DNA from 4 places in the Paraburkholderia sprentiae WSM5005 genome. Region 1 is predicted to be linked to each of the others. Evidence: predicted binding sites of a transcription regulator. Region 1 holds the regulator's gene; each other region holds the start of a gene.
The links. Region 1 encodes LexA, which represses DNA repair genes until DNA is damaged. Its sites were predicted from a motif close to ACTGTATNNNNATACAGT; they were not measured.
Positions count from the first base shown of each region.

Region 2: BJG93_RS11370 (ATP-dependent helicase) is a predicted target of LexA. The motif match lies at 2,289-2,306, and genes of this name have one in related genera.
Region 3: recA (recombinase RecA) is a predicted target of LexA. The motif match lies at 1,696-1,713, and genes of this name have one in related genera.
Region 4: imuA (translesion DNA synthesis-associated protein ImuA) is a predicted target of LexA. The motif match lies at 2,048-2,065, and genes of this name have one in related genera.

Region 1 covers NZ_CP017561.2:1,439,375-1,444,517, forward strand. Annotated here, with positions in the region: gene BJG93_RS06610 (universal stress protein) at 1-319, shown strand, start outside; gene BJG93_RS06615 (DUF2939 domain-containing protein) at 438-1,055, opposite strand; gene BJG93_RS06620 (hypothetical protein) at 1,175-1,519, opposite strand; gene lexA (transcriptional repressor LexA) at 1,598-2,248, opposite strand; gene BJG93_RS06630 (sulfate ABC transporter substrate-binding protein) at 2,560-3,606, shown strand; gene cysT (sulfate ABC transporter permease subunit CysT) at 3,712-4,608, shown strand; gene cysW (sulfate ABC transporter permease subunit CysW) at 4,605-5,143, shown strand, end outside.
Region 2 covers NZ_CP017561.2:2,490,550-2,495,692, reverse strand. Annotated here, with positions in the region: gene BJG93_RS11390 (MATE family efflux transporter) at 1-509, opposite strand, end outside; gene BJG93_RS11385 (RNA-binding S4 domain-containing protein) at 781-999, opposite strand; gene BJG93_RS11380 (hypothetical protein) at 1,327-1,845, shown strand; gene BJG93_RS11375 (hypothetical protein) at 1,936-2,199, shown strand; gene BJG93_RS11370 (ATP-dependent helicase) at 2,350-4,338, shown strand; gene BJG93_RS11365 (DUF4088 family protein) at 4,389-5,143, opposite strand, start outside.
Region 3 covers NZ_CP017561.2:2,963,334-2,968,476, reverse strand. Annotated here, with positions in the region: gene BJG93_RS13460 (sensor histidine kinase) at 1-763, opposite strand, end outside; gene BJG93_RS13455 (response regulator transcription factor) at 773-1,558, opposite strand; gene recA (recombinase RecA) at 1,820-2,896, shown strand; gene recX (recombination regulator RecX) at 2,904-3,665, shown strand; gene BJG93_RS13440 (DUF2889 domain-containing protein) at 3,794-4,468, shown strand; gene sucC (ADP-forming succinate--CoA ligase subunit beta) at 4,524-5,143, shown strand, end outside.
Region 4 covers NZ_CP017561.2:2,653,841-2,658,983, reverse strand. Annotated here, with positions in the region: gene BJG93_RS12120 (SOS response-associated peptidase family protein) at 4-966, opposite strand; gene BJG93_RS12115 (hypothetical protein) at 1,080-1,289, opposite strand; gene imuA (translesion DNA synthesis-associated protein ImuA) at 1,406-2,035, opposite strand; gene BJG93_RS12105 (hypothetical protein) at 2,271-2,492, shown strand; gene ligD (DNA ligase D) at 2,489-4,444, opposite strand; gene BJG93_RS12095 (hypothetical protein) at 4,446-4,712, opposite strand; gene BJG93_RS12090 (AbrB/MazE/SpoVT family DNA-binding domain-containing protein) at 4,932-5,143, shown strand, end outside.

The DNA of each region.
Region 1 (5,143 bases):
CGCGGGCTTGTTGACGGACGTAGCGTGCGGCAGTTTCGAAAAAACGGCCCGGGAGATTCTGCAGGAAGGCGTGAACTGGCTGACCGAGCGCGGCGTGAGCGCGCAAGGGCATTTCGCGTTCGGTCATCCGATCGACGAGATCGCCAATCTTGCCAACGAGTTGCAGGTCGATCTCGTGGTGGTCGGCCATCGCTGCCGCACCGGTTTGTCGCGTTGGTGGATGGGAGCGGGCAACACGCCGCTGCTCGACAGGGTGTCGTGCAGCATTCTGGTGGCGTGCTCGTCCGTGCAGGAGCAGCAGCAGGCGGCTGCGGCGTAACACGCTAGCCGAGGGCGCGAAGCGGTGTGCCCTCTCATGTAGCCAAGATGTGAACAAAGCTGTCATGTGGCTGGCCTCGGATGGCCAGCCACGCATTCCTTCCGGCCAGGCTTCGATCTCACTCGTTCAGATTGATCGCGGCGAGCTTCCACGTGACGAGACCTTCGCGACGGAAGATTGCCGAATAGTTCGCATTGCCTTCGCCACGTCGGTACGTGACGACGAATTCGTTGAGACTGCGATAGCCGGCCGTGCTTTGACGCCCGGGTGGCGGCGAGCTTGCCTGATTGGCGGTGTCGCCCGCGGCTGGTGCGGCCGGCGCTTCGCCGCCCGCCGCTGGTGGCGCGGACGGTTGTTCACCCGGCATACCGCGTGGGGGCATGCCGTTCAGCAGCGCCGCGACGCCGTCGGGTGTCGCATAGGCATCGACGAGCGGGCCGATCAACGTCACGCCGATCACCGCGCCGATCGTGGCCATCTTGTTGCCGGCGTCCGCTTCGAGCCGTCGTGTCAGCATGGCGCCGACCTGTTGTTTCAGGCTATCGCGCAGCGCGGGAAAGTCCACGTACTGATTGACGGTTTGCGCGTCTCGCGCGTCTGCTGCGCGTTTGAGATTGTTCACCGCGATATACGGTGACGCATAAATAAACCCCAGCGCGGCAACCACGATCACCACGATCAGCGTGATCAGCAGCGGCCGGGTGGCGCTGCCTTGTATACGTTTCGGAATTCGCATCGAATGGGACTCCACGTCAGTGATGATCTAACGTCGACCACGGCGAGGTCGAAACGATCCCATCCCACGCGAAACGCTGAACATCCGAAGTGCGTATTGCATGCGTGCTCAGGATTCGCTCAGGCTTCGAACACCGCGCCGTGCACGTTGGCTTCGTCGGCTATGCAACGATCGATCATACGGCATACGGCGTCGACCGTGCCGACCATGATCAGTCGCGACGGTCCATGGTAGACCCGCACCGGTGCGCGACGCGCAGGCTCGGCGATGTTCAGCGCTGAATTCAGCGACACGCGAGCGAACGCCGGCAACGACGACGGCAGAGCGGAAGCTGCGGCAGGCACGTCGAACAGCGACGGCGTGCGCGTTGCGGGCGCCTCGATCAGCGCGCAGGGCGTGAGCTTGCGCAGATGGCGCAAACGGCCGAACTGGCGAAAAGGCAGCAGGCGGGCAAGGCGTTCCATGAGTCTCTCCAGGCGATACGGCGTAAATGCGGCTTGAGTTGGACAAACCGGCGCAAGCGTTCCGGCGACAGTGAAAGATCAGAATTCGCCGGGGCGGATGAGCCCGACCGCAATCCCTTCCAGCGCAAAATCGGCGCTGCCGGTTGCCACGAAGATGTTGTCGTAATCGGGGTTTTCGGCGATCAGCTCGATGCCGTTCGGCCGGCGCTTCAGACGCTTGACCGTCACGTCGTCGCCAAGCCGCGCAATGATGATCTGGCCGTCCTTCGCTTCGCTGCGCTTTTGCACCGCGAGCAGGTCGCCGTCGAGAATGCCGGCGTCGCGCATCGACAGGCCGCGCACTTTGAGCAGGTAGTCGGGCTTGCTCGAGAAGAGCGCCGGGTCGCACGCGTAGTGCTGCGCGATATGTTCCTGCGCGAGGATCGGACTACCCGCCGCGACCCGACCGATCAGCGGCAGTGACAACTGCATCAGGCCCGCATGCGGGAGCGTGAACTGATGTGGGGCGTCCTCTTGCCCGGACAGCAGACGGATGCCGCGCGACGCGCCGGCTGCGAGTTCGATCACGCCCTTGCGCGCCAGCGCGCGCAGATGCTCTTCCGCGGAATTGGCCGAACTGAAACCGAGTTCGGCGGCGATTTCCGCGCGAGTGGGCGGAAAGCCGGTGCGTTCGATCGCGCGGCGGATCAGATCGAAAACCTGCTGCTGTCGTGCGGTGAGTTTTGTCATGGCCACTGTATGTATGAACAGGTGACTGTATTTTTATACAGTATTCGGCGCATTTCAAGCTTTACTTTAGGTTCGATGGAAGAGGCGCGCTGCGGCGTCGCTTATCGGCGACAGCGCGTCGTTTTTGGCGCGTCAGCAGCCGTCGCATCTGCCGTTACCACTTTTAAGCATTAAAAAATGAAGAAACATTATTTTTAATGATGAAAGCCCTTCGATAGACTGCCTCGGGGTTAGCGCTCATGTGCACGTGACCGCGACGCAGAACAACATCGGACGCTCATCAGCGGACCATCACGCGGAGAAAAATTGAGATGAACTATCGGCACACGGGGCTTGCGGCTCGAACCAAAAAACGGATCGCGGCTCTCGCCGTCGCCGCGGCGGGCGCGCTGGGCATGTTGGGCGCGAGCGGCGTTGCGCACGCCGACACCACGCTGCTGAACGTGTCCTACGATCCGACGCGGGAGCTGTATCAGGACATCAATCAGGCGTTCGGCAAGCAATGGCAGGCGAGGACCGGCGAAACCGTCACCTTCAAGCAGTCGCACGGCGGCTCGGGCGCGCAGGCTCGCTCGGTTCTCGATGGGTTGCAGGCCGACGTCGTCACGCTCGCGCTCGCTTATGACATCAACGCGCTCGCGAACAAGGGGCTCGTCGACAGGAACTGGCAGAAGCGTCTGCCGGACAACGCGTCGCCGTACACCTCGACGATCGTGTTTCTCGTGCGCAAGGGCAACCCGAAGCACATCAAGGATTGGGACGACCTGGTGAAGCCGGGCGTGTCGATCGTGACGCCGAATCCGAAGACCTCGGGCGGCGCGCGCTGGAACTATCTGGCCGCATGGGCGTACGCCGAGCATCAGCCGGGCGGCAACGTGCAGACGGCCAGGGAGTTCGTCGGCAAGCTGTACAAGAACGCCGGGGTGCTCGATTCCGGCGCGCGCGGCGCGACCACGAGCTTCGTGCAGCGCGGTATCGGCGACGTGCTGATCGCGTGGGAAAACGAGGCATTCCTGTCGCTGAAGGAGTTTGGTCCGGACAAGTTCGAAATCGTCGTGCCGTCGGTGAGTATCCTCGCCGAGCCGCCGGTCGCGGTGGTCGACAAGGTCGTCGACAGGCACGGTACGCGCAAGCTCGCCGAGGCGTACCTGAACTTCCTGTATAGCGAGCAGGGCCAGGAGATCGCCGCACGCAATTTCTATCGGCCGCGTTCGAACAAGGTACCGGCCGATCTGACCGCGAAGTTTCCGAAGCTGAAGCTGTACACCATCGACGATTCGTTCGGCGGCTGGGCCAGTGCGCAGAAGACCCATTTCGCGGACGGCGGCGTGTTCGATTCGATTTATCAGCCGCAGTAACGACCGCCGCCTGAATCATAGGCAGCGGCAACAGGGCGCGCTCAAGCGGCGCGCCTTCGGCGAACGAATGACCGCGCGAGCATCAACCATGAATGAGTATCCAGCATGACCACGTTGACCTTCCGCAAGCCGAGCGCATTGCCCGGTTTTGGCCTGACACTCGGCATCACGGTGGCTTATCTGAGCCTCGTGGTGCTGATTCCATTGGCGGCGACCTTTCTGAAGACCGCGACGCTCGACTGGGATCAGTTCGTGCGCGCGGTCACGTCGCCACGCGTGCTCGCGTCGTATCGGCTGACGTTTTTCTCGGCGCTCGGCGGCGCGCTGATCAACGCGGTGTTCGGCTTTCTCGTCGCGTGGGTGTTGGTGCGCTATACGTTTCCGTTCAAGCGCATCGTCGATGCGGTCGTCGATCTGCCGTTCGCGCTGCCCACCTCGGTCGCGGGCATAGCGCTCGCGGCCGTGTATGCGGGCAACGGCTGGATCGGCCAGTTCCTCGCGCCGCTCGGTATCAAGATCGCGTTCACGCCGGCGGGCGTGCTGCTCGCGCTGACGTTCATCGGCCTGCCGTTCGTCGTGCGTACGGTGCAGCCGGTACTCGAGGAGTTCGAGCGCGAGCAGGAGGAGGCGGCCGCATGCCTCGGCGCGTCGCGCTGGCTCACGTTTCGCCGCGTCGTGCTGCCGGCCGTGTTTCCGGCGCTCCTGACCGGCTTCGCGCTCGCCTTCGCGCGCGCGCTCGGCGAATACGGCTCGGTGATCTTCATCGCCGGCAACGTGCCGATGAAGTCGGAGATCACGTCGCTGCTGATCATCACGAAGCTCGAGCAATACGACTATGCGGGCGCCACGGCACTCGCGGTCGTGATGCTGGTCGTGTCGTTCCTGATGCTGCTGTTCATCAACACGCTGCAGTGGTATCTGCAGCGGCGCACGAGCCGCGGCAACGCGCGGGCCGCGCCGGTGGTCACGAACGTCGTCGCAATCGGTGGGGGTGTGCAATGAGCCGCGTTCCGGCGAACCCGGCGAGCGCCGCGCGTCGCCCCGATCCGGTCAGCGAACCGCCCGTCGTGCGCTGGCTGCTGATTGGCCTCGCGCTGCTGTTTCTCGCGCTGTTTCTGCTCGTGCCGCTCGCCGCGGTGTTCTATCAGGCGCTGAACAAGGGGCTGGGGTTTTACTTCGCATCGCTTGTCGATCCGGATGCGCTATCGGCCATCAGGTTGACCCTGACCACCGCGGCGATCGCGGTGCCGCTGAACCTCGTGTTCGGCCTTGCGGCGTCGTGGTGTATCGCGAAGTTCGAATTCCGCGGCAAGGCGCTGCTGACCACGCTGATCGATCTGCCGTTTTCGGTGTCGCCCGTGATCTCCGGCCTGATCTACGTGCTGATGTTCGGCGCGCAGGGCTGGTTCGGCCCATGGCTCGAGGATCACAACGTGCAGATCATCTTCGCGGTGCCGGGCATCGTGCTCGCGACGATCTTCGTCACGTTCCCGTTCGTCGCGCGCGAGCTGATTCCGCTGATGCAGGCGCAAGGCAA
Region 2 (5,143 bases), 1.1 Mb from region 1:
CGCGCCGCGCCGATCGCCGGCAGGAACGAGCGCATCAGGCCGACGCCGATCAGGCTCGCGGGTGCGCCCCAACGCAGTACCGCCGCGTATTGGCCGACGTTGTGCGCGAGCAGACCCGGCTCGCCGAACGCACCCAGAATGTGCGATGCGAACGACAGCAGGATGAACGCCGGCACCGACAGCAGCACCGACAGCACGAAACCGGTCCAGTAGATATGCGGCACGCGGCTGTCGTCCTGCGCGCCGCGCGCGTGGGCGACGCTGACACTGACCGAGGTCAGCACGCCCTGCAATAGCGTGACGACGACGAAAAAGAGGTTCGCGCCGAGGCCGCCGGCGGCGAGCGCATCGGGGCCGAGCGAGCCGAGCAGGATCGTGTCGGTGACGCTCATCGCCATCTGCGAAAGTTGCGCGATCGCGAGCGGCGCGGCGAGCCGCGCGGTGTCGACCGCGTGGCGGGATAGGGTGGGCGGCCGGCTGGCCGTTCGGGCGAAGCTGGGTTGCGTCATCGGATGCCTGGCGGCGAAAGGTGGCAACAGGGGTGGCGACAGCGAAGGGGCGGGAGCAAGCGGGGGCGCTGCATCGCGCTGCGTGTGCCACAGGGCGGTGCGCGGGCCGGAAAATCCGCGGCGCGGCGGCGAGCCGGTCAGCCGACTTCGCGCCCGTGGCGCGGTCCGTCGTTTACCTGTCGAAACCGACAGCTTATTGCCTCGCCCGGCCGATGTCGATGGACGACGCACAATGCTGGTGCGCGGCGTGCTGCGAATTTCCGGACTGCCGTCAGGCTTCGTGGACCGCGATCCGCGTATCGCCGAGCAGCACGACCTGGCCCGCGCGGATCTTGCAGGTCTTACGCGTCTCGACCCGGCCGTCGACCATCACGGCGCCGTCCGCAACCATCATCTTCGCGGAGCCGCCGCTGTCCGCGAGGCCGGTGATTTTCAGCAGATTGTGTAGTTCGACGTATTCGCCGGTGAGTGTGAAGTTCAGATTCGGCATGGCGTTTGCACCTTGGGGCACAGGGTCGGGCTAGGGGTTCGCATCATAAGGCAAGTGCACGCGGTGCGGCGCCGCGGGGCCGCCCCGCTTGGGCCGGAGTGATCCCAACGAGCCCGCAAGCAAATGAAAGCAGATGTTATTCGGTTGTCGGAAAGTGAAACCTTCCGTAACGCTGGTCGCATCGAAAGGATTTCGCTCATAAAGTGGGCTTCAACAGCGAAGCCCGCTGAATCCAGCGACGCACACACCGGCGGGGCGCGCGGCACAGGCCTTCGTCGCAACGCCAGAGAGTGCGCTCCTGTCCCGACAATGCTAGAGAGGATAGCCATGACCCAGATTCGTTCGCTCCTGATCGGTACCGCCCTCACTGCTTTTACCGCGACGGCCGCCGTCGCGCAGACCGCGCAGCCGGCAGCAGGCCCTGGCGCTCAGGCGCAGATCCAGACCCAAGGCACCGCCGAGATGGCGCCGCCGTCCGCAGCTGGCGCACAGCGCTTGCAGGCGCCGCCCGCTGCGCAAGGCATGCAGCAAGTCCCGGGCGCGCCTGCCGCGCAAGGCGTCGAAGCTCCGCCGCCGGCCCGTTTGACGGCTTCGGGCTCGACCGACCCGCTCGTGCAGAGGCGCGACGCCGACGCGAAGGCCAACGCCGAGTATCGTGCGGCGAAAAAATCCTCGAAAGCGGAATTGAAGGCGCAGCAGAAGGCCGCAAAGGACCAGTACAAGGAGCAGGTGCGCGGCGCGAAGCTGAACCAGAAGGCGGACAGACAGACCGCCAATGACGAAATGAAGATGAACATGCAAGGGCAGGCTGCCGCGCAGGCCGATGGCGCGGACGTCAAGCATTAAACCGGGCTCGATGCGGCGGCGCGTGAGTGGCGAGGCTCGCGCGCCGCGGGTGAGTTTCGCTTAACCAGTTTTACGTCAGGGAGATCGCAGATGAACATCAACCATTCGACCCGAAACCGGATTTACGCCGCGCTGATCGTAGGTTGCCTGTCGTCGGCCGGGTTCGCGCAGACGGCCACGCCGGCCGCGGCGCCCACCACGCATGCGGACAAGAAGGCCGCGAAGGAACAGGCGAAGGCCGACAAGAAAGCCGCAGTCGCCCAGGCGAAGGCGGACAAGACCAAAACCGACGCGCAGGCCGACGCCGACAAGGCCAGCGCTGAGGCCAACGTGAAGGACGCGAAGAAGCAGTAGCGCGCGGCGTCGACCGGCAGGCGGGCATCCGCCGGTCAACCTTTCACTCATACACGTAGGCGCTCAAAAAAGGGCGCTTGTCGCATGGGGTTGTATGGATATACAGTGTGCGTCGCATCCTGAAATCCCTCCAACCCGCAAAACCGACCCGTGTCCACCGTCGCCGAATTCGCTCCGTCGTTCGATACCGCCGCCTGGCTCGCGAAGCTCAACGCCGCCCAACGCGAAGCCGTCGAATACGGGACCGACACGCCGGACGCGCCGCCCGGCGCGCTACTCGTGATCGCGGGCGCCACCACCGTCGGGGCCCGCGCCGCGCTCGCGCAAGGGCTGACGTGGGCGGGCACGTTTCATAGCGTCGGCGCGCGGCTATTGCGCGAATACGCGGATCTGATCGGTCTCGCGCCCGCGTTCACGATCAACGACCGCGAAGACTCCGCCGATCTGATGAACCTCGTGCGCCACGAGCTCGGGCTGTCCGCGAAGGAGCGGCGCTTTCCGGCGAAGGGCACCTGCTTTGCGATCTACTCGCGCGTCGTCAACACCGGCGCATCGCTCGGCCAGGTGCTGGAGCGCGCGTTTCCGTGGTGTCGCGAATGGGAGGAGGATCTGCGCCGGCTGTTCGCCGCCTACGTCGACGCGAAACAGAAACAGAGCGTGCTCGATTACGACGATCTGCTGCTCTACTGGTCGCACATGGCCGCGGAGCCCGCTATCGCGGCCGATCTGTCGGCGCGCTTCGATCACGTGCTGGTCGACGAATATCAGGACACCAACCGCCTGCAGGCGTCTATCCTGTTCGCGCTGAAGCCGGACGGCCGCGGCCTGACCGTGGTGGGCGACGACGCGCAATCCATCTATTCGTTTCGCGGCGCGACCGTGCGCAATATCCTCGACTTCCCCGCGCAGTTCGAGCCGCCGGCGAGACAGGTCACGCTCGAGCGCAACTATCGCTCGACCGAGCCGATTCTGGCCGCGTCGAACGCGGTGATCGAACTCGCGAGCGAGCGCTACACGAAGAATCTGTGGACCGACAAGGCGTCGGCGCAGCGCCCGCGCCTCGTCACGGTCGCCGACGATGCCGCGCAAGCCCGCTACGTCGTCGAGCAGGTGCTCGAAGCGCGCGAGCAGGGCGTGAAGCTGAAGTCGCAGGCGGTGCTGTTTCGAGCCGCGCATCACAGCGCCGCGCTAGAGATCGAACTCACGCGCCGCAACATCCCGTTCGTCAAGTTCGGCGGGCTGAAATTTCTCGACTCGATCCATGTGAAGGACGTGCTCGCGGTGCTGCGCTGGGCCGAGAATCCGCGCGACCGCGTCGCCGGCTTTCGGGTCGTCCAGCTGCTGCCGGGCGTCGGCCCGGCCACCGCGGCGAAGCTGCTCGACGACATCGTCGCGCGCGCGGGCGGCGGCGATCCAGTCGCGACCGCGGGCGGCGTACTGGCCGCTTTTGCGGCGCCCGCGCGCGCGCGGGAAGACTGGCATCCGTTCGTCCGGCTGATGTCGAGTGTGTATGGGCGGCAAACCCCGTGGCCCGCCGAGTTCGAGATGGTGCGGCGCTGGTACGAGCCGCACCTCGAGCGCAATCACGACGACGCCGCGATCCGTCACGCGGACCTGCTGCAGATGGAAAGCATCGCGGGCACGTATGCGTCGCGCGAGCGTTTCCTGACCGAGCTGACGCTCGACCCACCCGATGCCACCAGCGACGAATCCGGCGTGCCGCTGATCGACGAGGACTACCTGATCCTGTCGACGATCCATTCGGCGAAGGGCCAGGAGTGGCGCAACGTGTTCGTGCTGAACGGCGTCGACGGCTGCATTCCGTCCGATCTCGGCACCGGCAGCGACGAGGAAATCGACGAGGAGCGGCGCCTGCTCTACGTGGCGATGACGCGCGCGAAGGAAGACCTGCATATCGTCGTGCCGCAGCGCTTTTACGTGCACAACCAGACGCATCTGGGCGACCGGCATGTGTGGGCGTCGCGCACCCGCTTCATCGCCACGCCGATGCTGCCGCTGTTCGATGCCTACGCATGGCCGCGCGTGCCGGTGGCGAGCGCGCCGAGCGCGGCAGGGCTCGCCGCGGCCGCGCAGGCGAAGATCGAGATCGCGGCGAAGCTCAGAAAGATGTGGGATTGAGCGGGGCGCGGCGCGTTGCGGCTGACGCGCGGGTGCGCGTCAATACACGCTCAGCGCGACTGCCGCTGCTGTTGCTGCGCGACCGGAGACGGCGGCACGAAGAAATTGCGCAGCCATGCCGCGAGCCGCGAGAACACGTCGTACGGCTCCTCGACGAAAATCTCCGGCTTCAGGAGCCGCAGATACTCCATGATCTGCTGCGCTTCCTGCTTCTGGAACGTGCCGTGCGAAATGCCGAGCCGCAACAGCCCGCGCAGTTCGCCGAGCTTCTCGCGAGCGGTGCTGCCCACGCTCGTCTCGCACGCGACCTTCGCCTCGTAGACGCGCTGGCGCAGCGATTCGACGAGCCGCCACGCCGGCGTCTGCATCACTTCCTCGAGCGACTGGATGTCCTGCACCGTGCTCTTGATCTGCGAGGCGAGCGGGTCGACCAGCGTCGCGTCGCCTTCGGCTTCCTTGACGATCGCGGCCGCCCACTCGCGGCATTGCTTGGTGAGCTCCTCGGGCGTCCATTCCGAGCGCGCCGCGAAACCGAAGCCAAACTCGCTCGCCTGCCGCATCAGGATCGACACGACGTCCGGAAACTCCTTGTCGAGCGTGCGTTTGGCCCATGCGTACTGACCGCCCTGCAGCATCCGCTGCACTGCGTGCTCGGTGAGCGGCACCATATTGTCGAGCAGCTTCGCGCGCAGGAAATCCTCGAACGACGGCGTCGCGAACTGCGGATCGAGCTTCAGCGAGACCCGCAAAAAGGCCTCGAAGTCCTTGCGCAGCGACGCGACGGTCTCGTCCTTGAGCTTCAGGG
Region 3 (5,143 bases), 1.5 Mb from region 1:
GCGCGCGGCGCGCCTCGAGCGGCGACAGATCGTCCGGCCGGCGCGCGCGGATATGCGCCTGCAGCGCATGCAGCGGCTCGAGCCCGCGCGACAGCCCGAACCACACGAGCAGGATCGCGAGTGGCAGGATCACGAACTGCGGCAGGATCACGCCCTTGATGATGTCGTTGGCGAGCTGGCTGCGCTTGTCGAGCGTTTCGGCGACTTGCACGAGCACGGCCTGCGCGCCCGGCGTCTGCGGAAACTCGACGGTCGTATAAGCGACGCGGATGTCGTTGCCGCGCAGCACGTCGTCGCGGAATTCGACGAGGCCCGGTGGCGGGCGATCCTCCTCGTGCGGCAGCGGCATGTCGCGCTCGCCGGCCACCAGCTCGCCGCGCGTGCCGAGCACCTGAAAGAACACGCTGTCGACATTGTCGGCGCGCAGGAAATCGCGCGTCGACTCAGGCAGCGACAGCTCCGCGACGCCGTTGACCGGATGGATCTGGCGCGCGAGCACGTAAGCGTCGGTTTCGAGCGCGCGGTCGAACGGCCCGTTCGCGATCGACTTCGCGACCAGATACGTGACCGCGAGGCTCATCGGCCACAGCAGCAGCAGCGGCGCGAGCATCCAGTCGAGAATCTCGCCGAACAGCGAGCGCGGACGCGCTTCGGCGGCGGCTTCGGTTTCGTCGGGCGGGGCGAACGGATTGGCGTAGCGCGCGTCGCGCGCCTCGTCGAGGTCCGCAGCGTGCGCCGTGGCGCGCTCAGCGCGTGCGGACATGGCGGGCCTCTATTTGTAGTGGTGGCTCGCCGGCATCGCGGCGGACGACGGCGCGGCGGGCGGTGGTGCGGTTTGCTCCGTTGGCGGCTCGGAGCCGGCGGCGACGGGCCCGCTCGGATTCGCCGGCGGCGCCGCTTTTTCTAGGCAATAGCCGAGTCCGCGCACGGTGATGATGCGCACGCCGCTCGGTTCGATCTTCTTGCGCAGCCGGTGCACGTAGACTTCGATGGCGTTGTTGCTGACTTCTTCGCCCCATTCGCACAGATGGTCGACGAGCTGCTCTTTCGAGACCAGCCGGCCGATCCGTTGCAGCAGCACTTCGAGCAGACCGAGCTCGCGCGCGGACAGATCGATCACCTGGTCGTTGACATAGGCAATGCGGCCCACCTGATCGAACGACAGCGAGCCATGCCGCACGACGGTCGGGCCGCCGCCTGCGCCGCGCCGTGTCAGCGCGCGCACGCGCGCCTCGAGTTCGTTCAGCGCGAAGGGCTTGGCCATGTAATCGTCGGCGCCGAGGTCGAGGCCTTTGACGCGTTCGTCGACGCTATCGGCGGCGGTCAGGATCAGCACGGGCAGGTTCGAATTGCGCGCGCGCAGGCGGCGCAGCACCTCGAGTCCGGACATGCGCGGCAGGCCCAGATCGAGGATCAATAGATCGAAGGTCTGCATTGACAACGCGGTATCGGCTTCCACGCCGCTTTTCACGTGATCGACCGCATAGGCCGATTGGCGGAGTGATCGAACCAGACCGTCCGCGAGTATGCTGTCATCTTCGGCAATCAGAATTCGCATGATGCGCCAGCCTGGCTTTGCCGGCACCGTTGGGGTTGCCCCGGCGCGCAGCGGTCTCCGAACATTTATTGTGGGTAGTTGGGGCGACGCGACAGTAAAAGATGCGCGTTCGCATCACAATCGCGCTTGCCAAAACTACTGTTTTTTTATACAGTGTCTGCGTTCCGTGTGATGTCCTGAAGACTCCGCTCAATTCAATTTGAGTGGAACCACGGGCGCACACCTGCCTCAGACGCCGTTCATCATAGCAAAGGACGATTCATGGAAGAAAGCAAGAAAGGCTCGGCTGGACTGACTGCTGAAAAGAGCAAGGCACTGGCTGCCGCGCTCGCGCAGATCGAAAAGCAGTTCGGCAAAGGGTCGGTCATGCGGCTCGGCGCAGGTGAGGCAGTCGAAGACATCCAGGTGGTCTCCACCGGATCGCTCGGCCTCGACATCGCACTGGGCGTCGGCGGTTTGCCGCGTGGCCGGGTGGTCGAAATCTATGGTCCGGAATCGTCCGGTAAAACCACGCTGACGCTGCAGGTCGTCGCCGAAATGCAGAAGCTCGGCGGCACCGCGGCGTTCATCGACGCGGAACACGCGCTGGACATTCAATACGCGGGCAAGCTCGGCGTGAACGTCTCCGACCTGCTGGTCTCGCAGCCGGACACCGGCGAACAGGCGCTCGAAATCGCCGACGCGCTGGTGCGCTCGGGCTCGATCGACATGATCGTGATCGACTCGGTCGCGGCGCTGGTACCTAAGGCGGAAATCGAAGGCGAAATGGGCGACTCGCTGCCGGGTCTGCAGGCGCGTCTGATGTCGCAGGCGCTGCGCAAGCTGACCGGCACGATCAAGCGCACGAACTGCCTCGTGATCTTCATCAACCAGATCCGCATGAAGATCGGCGTGATGTTCGGCAACCCGGAAACCACCACGGGCGGTAACGCGCTGAAGTTCTATGCGTCGGTGCGTCTCGACATTCGCCGCATCGGCTCGATCAAGAAGAACGACGAAGTGATCGGCAACGAAACCCGCGTGAAGGTCGTCAAGAACAAGGTGGCGCCGCCGTTCCGTGAAGCGATTTTCGACATCCTGTACGGCGAGGGCATCTCGCGTCAGGGCGAAATCATCGACCTCGGCGTGCAGGCGAAGATCGTCGACAAGGCCGGCGCATGGTACAGCTACAGCGGCGAGCGGATCGGTCAGGGCAAGGACAACGCGCGTGAATTCCTGCGCGAAAATCCGGACATCGCTCGGGAAATCGAAAACCGTATCCGCGAGTCGCTGGGCGTCACCGCGATGGCGAACGCCGTGACCGGCGCGGACGCTGAAGTCGCGGGCGAAGAAGAGTAAGCATCACGTGATACGCAAAGGCCGACCGTTGTCCGACTCCGGACGCTATCCGGACGGCCCGCGCGATGCGGCGGATGGATCGCCTGATTCCGGCGATCCATTCGATCCGTTCGAACCGTTCGACGCACACGACCGCGCTGCGGGCCGCGACGCGCAGCGTACGCGGCCGGCCCCCGCTGCAGCGCCGTCGAGCCCGGATTCCTCCGGGCTCGATTCCTCCATCCGCTCCGAAGTCACCTACACCCGCTCGCGCCGCCAACCCGGCGAAGCGAAGCCGGGCCAGTCCGACGAAGACGACAGCAGAAAAACTCAACGCCCGCTGCGTTCGCTGAAAGCGCGCGCGCTTGGCTATCTGTCGCGCCGCGAATATAGCCGCGCCGAGCTCGCCCACAAGCTGAAGCCCTACGTAGAGGAAACCGATTCGCTCGACACGGTGCTCGACGCGCTACAAGCCGAAAACTGGCTATCCGACTCGCGTTTCGCGGAAAGCCTGATCCATCGGCGCGCATCGCGGCTCGGCACGAGCCGCATTCTGGGCGAACTGAAGCAACACGCGCTCAATCCGGCGCTCGTCGAAGAGGCGAGCGCGCAATTGCGCGAAACCGAACTCGCGCGCGCCCAGGCGGTCTGGCGCAAGAAGTTCGGCCAGTTGCCGCAAACGCCGGCCGAGCGCGCGAAGCAGGCGCGCTTTCTCGCGTCGCGCGGCTTCTCCGGCGCGACGATCGGCAAGATCCTGAAGGGTATCGACGACATCGGGGATGGCGACTAGCACGCCAGCCTCGACGGCCGGGCAATTGCCGCGCCGTAACCTGGCGCCAGGCCGTGCGCAATCGGGGCTGTCCCAAATACCCGTTATGCTAAAATCCGAAGGTTTTCCAATCCGGCCTTTCCTCCCGCATGTCGCTTTCCCCGCCAGTGTCCCGTCAGTTGCGCCACCGTCGCGCAATCAGAGCGGAAGCTTACGAGCGAGCCGATGGCCTGTGGGATGTGGAAGCGTGCCTAACCGACGAAAAGCCGCGCGATGTGGCGCTTGCGTCGGGCATCCGGCCCAATGGTCAGCCGATCCATGAACTCTGGCTTCGCATCACCATCGATCGCAAGCTCAACGTCGTCGACGCCGAGGCGTCGTCCGACTGGGTACCCTATCCAGGGTTGTGCCAGGCCAGCAATCCCGCCTACCGTGCCCTCATCGGGCTCAATCTGTTCCACAACTTCCGTCGCGATGCTGCCCGTTTGCTGGCCGGCACGGCCGGTTGCACGCATCTCACCGAGCTGTGCGCGATCCTGCCGACCGCCGCGATCCAGGCGTTCGCCGGCGACGTGTGGAACACCGATCACGGCACGCCGGGTGCGAACGCGGGTTCGGCAGACGAATCGTCTAGCGGCACAGGCGAGCATTCCAACGACAAACCGCCATTCCAGCTGGGACGCTGCCACGCGCTGCGTTTCGACGGCGAGGCGGTGAAGCAGTTTCATCCGCGCTGGTATGGCCATGCGCCGCGTCCGGCGCAACGCGCGGCGTCGTCGGACGACGCGGCGGCCCGCGAACCAGGCGGCGACGCGTCGGCCTGAACGGCGGCAACGAAAACGAAGTTCAATCCAACTCTCAGACTGAAGGGAATCACGCATGAAGATTCACGAGTACCAGGGTAAGGAAATCCTGCGGAAATTCGGCGTCGCGGTACCGCGCGGCAAGCCGGTCTTCTCGGTGGATGATGCGGTCAAGGCCGCTGAAGAGCTGGGCGGCCCGGTGTGCGTCGTGAAAGCTCAGATCCACGCGGGTGGCCGTGGCAAGGGCGGCGGCGTCAAGGTCGCCAAGTCGCTGGAACAGGTTCGCGAGTACTCGAACCAGATCCTCGGCATGCAGCTCGTCACGCACCAGACCGGTCCGGAAGGCCAGAAGGTCAACCGCCTGCTGATCGAAGAAGGCGCTGACATCAAGAAGGAACTGTATGTCGGTCTCGTGATCGATCGCGTTTCGCAGAAGATCGTCGTGATGGCGTCGAGCGAAGGCGGCATGGACGTCGAGGAAGTCGCGGAAAAGACGCCTGAGCTGATCCACAAGGTTGCCGTCGACCCGTCGACCGGCCTGAAGGACTCGGAAGCCGACGACCTCGCGAAGAAGATCGGCGTGCCCGACGCTTCGATCCCGCAAGCTCGCGCGATTCTGCAGGGCCTGTACAAGGCATTCTGGGAAACCGACGCATCGCTCGCCGAAATCAACCCGCTGATCCTGACCGGCGACGG
Region 4 (5,143 bases), 1.2 Mb from region 1:
CTGTTATGCCGCGAGCCGGTGCTCATAGCATGGCCGGTCCCTGTCATCAAGTATCGCGTACATGCGCTCAAGCTCCGATGCTTCAGGGTTGAGCCACGCGTCGATATTCTCAGGTTTGATAGGAATGATGCACCGGTCATGCCCCGCAGCGGCAACCTCTGGCGGGGGCTCGTCTGTAATAGCCGCAAATGAGAGGAGGTCTGGCTCATTCGGCGCACTCCATCTCGACCACAGACACGCGACGTGCATCAGTTCGCCGTTGCTTGGACGGAACTCGAGAACAACATTCTCATCGCGTTCGTGTGTCTCCAGCAACGTTCCCTCGAACTTTGCCTTGCTCACATTCTCGTAAAACACTTCGACGAGCAAGACGCCATGGGTGCGCCCGAAGCATGGTCTCCAGAAGCCCTCGAGGTTGTCCCGGCGAGCGTTATAAGTCCCAGGAAATTTGACATCGTAAGAAGCAGGCTTGCCGGCGATGCGGCACTGGTAACGCATTGGCTTCACGACGCGCTTTCCGTTTTCCATAACCATCACGGGCGCATAGCTCGCGGGGAATATGCGGGAGTCTCGCGGCTGCAGTTCGGCTCGCTGCAAATCGTCAAGCTTGCTTTTGGTCCACGCAATCTTGTCAGTCGCGATGCGCTGGTGTTCCGTTGCCGCTTTGGTAGCCTTGGTCTGCAAGGCTCTTTCCGCATCGGCCAGACGCTTGCGCTGCTTGAACAGTTCCTGTTCCAGCTTCGTTGTTTGGTCAGAATTGAATCTGCGGATAAGCGCTGAAATCTCAGCCTGCTCTTCATTCTCTGGATACGCGAAAGCATGTTCCATCGCTTTCGGAACTTTGGCCTTGCTTATACCCTCGGCGCGTTCGAAGAACAGACGTGCGAACTCGTGGATGTCCATCGTGGCACCGAAGGTGCGTACGAACCTCCTGTAATCCGCAACTATCTGGGCCGAATAGCACATGCCTACCTCCGTTGAGGAGAATGATAATACTGCAGCTCGCGCAGGCGCAGCGTTGGAGCATTGCGATTTGAGTAGTCCCTTCGGTCAGCAAGCTTCGGCGCGTCGACTATTAACTACTGTTTGCGGGGTCTCATGTCGACTCCGACCATCTTCAATGTGGCGTCTATGAATTGCAGCTCGGGTTTGAAATCAAGCGACCACTCCTCACCGTCGCACCGCACGGTCATGCCGTTGTGCATCGAAATCAAATGTCGTGCTTTGTATAAAGCATCCACGAGTCGTGTTTCCCGCTCGGCCTCGCGAACCCAATCGGTTGCGTTCACGATAAAAGCTCCTTGTAGTGAATTGTTCAGTCGATGCATTGCGGCTCAGGCGAAGGCGTCGGCAGCGATTCGGTTCCTGGTCGGCATGACCGCGCGGCGCTGCCTTCCATGCGGACTCAGCAGCGTTGCTCCGGGTTCAATTCAACTGTCAGTTCGCCTTCAAACCGTGGGCCCTTGCGTTTCACTATGTCCACCCGCACGCCTCGCTCGGCTGTGCGGAGCGAGATTCGCAGTTCTGCGGGGGATGCATCGCAGGTTTCCTGAAGGGGGCGAAAGACGAAAAACAGCGAAGCGCTCGAGCGCGAGGCCAAAAGCAGTCGTCGAAGTGCGTCCGTTCGAGCGTGGGTTTGGCACAGCAAGACCGCGCCGCACATGCCAGCCTTCAAAGTCTGTTCCGTTGCCCACAACTGGTCGCTCATGCTCTTCGCCCGTAACAACAGAACCTGGGCCACCGGAATACCTGAATACGCGAGACCTTGGCCGGACGGCTCACATGGAGGTGCCACCAGGACGATGGGCTTCTTGAGTGCTGACAGTGCCGGCGCTAACACCCGTAGCTCCCCCGACCCCGTCGCTTGGGGCAAGACTTCAGTGAGCGCTCCGACCGGCCATCCTCCACCGGGAAGCTCTCGAGACAATGCCGGATAGCCCGTATCCACAGTCGACAGGCGTCCGCGCGCCAGCTGCGACGCCCGCCACAGGGAGGGGTGGATTGATTCCGGTAGAGGTTCGGGAGGGCTGTTCATGGTTTGTGAAATACTGTATGAATATACAGTACCGCACCGACCGTCCGAATGCAATCGTGCACGAATTCAACGCTACCGCCCCTGGCTGACCGCACCGGCGGCAAACCTAGCCCGACCCGAGAATTCCGGAGACGCCCAACGACCTTGCGGAGCGTTGTCCGACATTTCGAAGCGTGTCTGATTCACGGTACGGCAGTTGCTAGCCGCTATTTATACTGAACCCAGGGAGGCGATGATGGCAGGCGACAACTCATATAAGCCAGGAGAGATAGTGAAGGTTTCCGGCATTTACTCCGTAGTCCATGACGACGGCAAAGGGACGTTCGAAGTGACTTGCGTTGAGGGCGAGCATTTCCCGCCCACTCGTAGTGGGAAAGGCGCGCACTATGAACTGAAGTACGCGGCGACGCATTCCCACAAACACAGCGAATTGAAGGGGACGGAAGCCCGCAACTAGCGCTTCATTCCTAGGGTACGGCGCATCGCGACGGTAATTCCCTGCTGGGTGCGCCAGTAGCCTTTCCACGGGTCTTCTCGAAGCGACCGTTGGCGCGCAATGGCTGCTGCCATCGTCCATTGGTCGCCGCTTTTGACATCGTTCAGTTCGTCCCAGGATATCGGCATCGACACAGCCAACCCGGGCCGGGCGCGCACCGAAAACGCGGCGACGGTGCTGGCGCTGCGGCCGTTGCGCAGATAGTCGATGAAAATCTTCCCAACTCGATTCTTGGGACCAAGGACGGCGGAGAACCGTTGAGGCACGACCCGCGTCATGTGCTGCGCGACCGCCCGTGCGAACGCTTTGACTTCATCCCAACCCTGCCGCCGGGTCAAAGGAACGACGATGTGAAAGCCCTTGCCACCGCTCGTTTTCACGAACGACCGCAAGCCTATCTCGTCAAGCACGACCTTAACGAGCATTGCGGCCTCGAGCATCGCTGACCACGGAAGTGCGGGGTCCGGGTCAAGGTCGAATATGACGCGGTCAGGGTGTGCCAGGTCGGGCGCAACGCCGTTCCACGAGTGAATTTCGACAACACTCATCTGGGCGAGACCGACAAGCGCCTCTGCGGTATTCGCAACCAGAAGTGGTGCGTGGTTTGGGTAGACGGAGGTGGGAAGCTCCTCGACGCCAGGAATGCGTGCCCGCTCACTATGCTTCTGAAAGAACAGCTCACCATGGATGCCGTCTGGCGCGCGCACCAGCGTCAGCGGCCGGCAATGAAGGTATGGCAATGCCCACTCCGCTATAGCGTCGTAGTAACGGACGATGCTCAGCTTCGTCTGCTTGGAGACGTCGTCCATCACTCGTTGCGGATTCGAGATTTTGACGTCGCGGATAAGTACAGTCCCACGCGGACCGGGTCTTTCGCGCGTCGAACCAACAATGCCATTTGCCGGGTCACTAACGACTTTTTCTTCTGTGACAGCACGCGCTGGCTTGTCGTCTCGTAGAGCATGGAATACCGGATGTCTCACTTCACCGGATGGAGTCCATTCGAGAAACGAGACCTCGGCGACGATGTCCGGCTTCAGCCAGTAGAACTCGCGGTCGCGCTCGGCCTGCGGGGCGTTATAGAAGGTCGGCTTCGCTGCCGTAATTGCAGCCGCGCGTTTGGCGAACCTTGTGGCTTGGCCGGTTGACAGATGCGGTGCGACATGACCTGCATACCGCAGCGAGCCGTCGTTTTCGTACACGCCCAGTAGGAGAGAGCGAACGCCCGATTTCGCGCCTTTAACGCGCGAAAAGCCGCCGACGACGAACTCCTGTCGCAAGTTGCACTTGAGCTTTATCCAGTCTGTAGACCGGCCGGAACGGTACGGCGCGTCCGCGCGTTTCCCGATAATGCCCTCCAGTTGCATCTTGCAGGCAGACGCGACGAGCGACCCTGGGTCCTCCGCAAAGTCCTCTGAGAAGCGGAGTAGCGGCCCCTCGGCTTCGTGCAGGAGTTCGCGAAGCAGCGCGCGACGTTCGCGAAGTGGTCGCTCGCGGACATCGACACCGTTCAGCCACAAAACGTCGAAGAAAAAAAGAATGATGTCCGACGTACTGCGACGGTCAAAGGCGTTCTGCAACGAGTTGAAATCCGGCTTGCCGGTTGCATCCAATACAACCGCTTCACCGTCCAACCAAGCGCTGTCAGCCGGAAGCGCCCCCAGAGCTTCGCGCAGGCGCGGCATCCGTGAAGTCCAATCATGCCCGTTACGCGTGATGAATTTGACGTCACCGTTCTCGATTCGCGACAGCATTCGATAGCCGTCGAACTTGATTTCGTATGACCAGTCTCCATTCGTCGGATGGCGCTCGACCAGCGTTGCGAGTTGCGGCTCAATTAAAAGCGGCATTTCTCCCGGTGCCGCCGGTGGTACCGGGACTCGCGTGGCCCGTGAACCGCTCCAGCGACTCATCTCAATCGCCCAGCCGGGGCGCGTCATCGTCGCGCGAAAGTCGGGTGAGCGCGCGCCGCGACACCGCGTCGGCACGTTCGCGCGATTGTAAAAGTTTGCCCGCGCGCTGCGATTCCTTCTCACTATCCATCGGCCAACGTGATGAGCGTTCGACGAGTCCCGGAATAACCATACCGCGACGGACGGTTATGCCGCGCCGCGCTGGCAGAGGAGCCTCGACAAGGTCAGCTTCGCGCTCCGCGTATTGGAAGAACTGGGTGATTTTCATGGGGGCCGCCCTCCGGACCGATTAAACGCAAGCCGCGCGCCAAGGTCTTAGGGCTTTTTTCTTTCTTGTCCGACACTGTTGGGCAGTTCTCGCTAGACTCAAGCGTGTCTGCCCGGCCGGTTCGGCTGCGACGGCTCCAGACTTGGCTGACTGGGGACGCTCGGTGTTGGGCGTAATTGCGATGTCGCCTTGGAATTGCGAAAACGTAAGGAGAAAACTGTGCCCGAATCGACGATGACATCCAAAGGACAGACCACTGTCCCTGCAGAAGTGAGAGCAGCGCTTCGCGCCGAACCGGGTACCCGCCTCGCGTGGCACGTGATGCCGGACGGCGACGTCATCGTGCGCGCCAAAACCCTGTCTATTCTTGATTTGGCAGGGTCGGTGAATGTAGGCGAACACGTGGGAATCAAGGACATGAATCCCTGGAA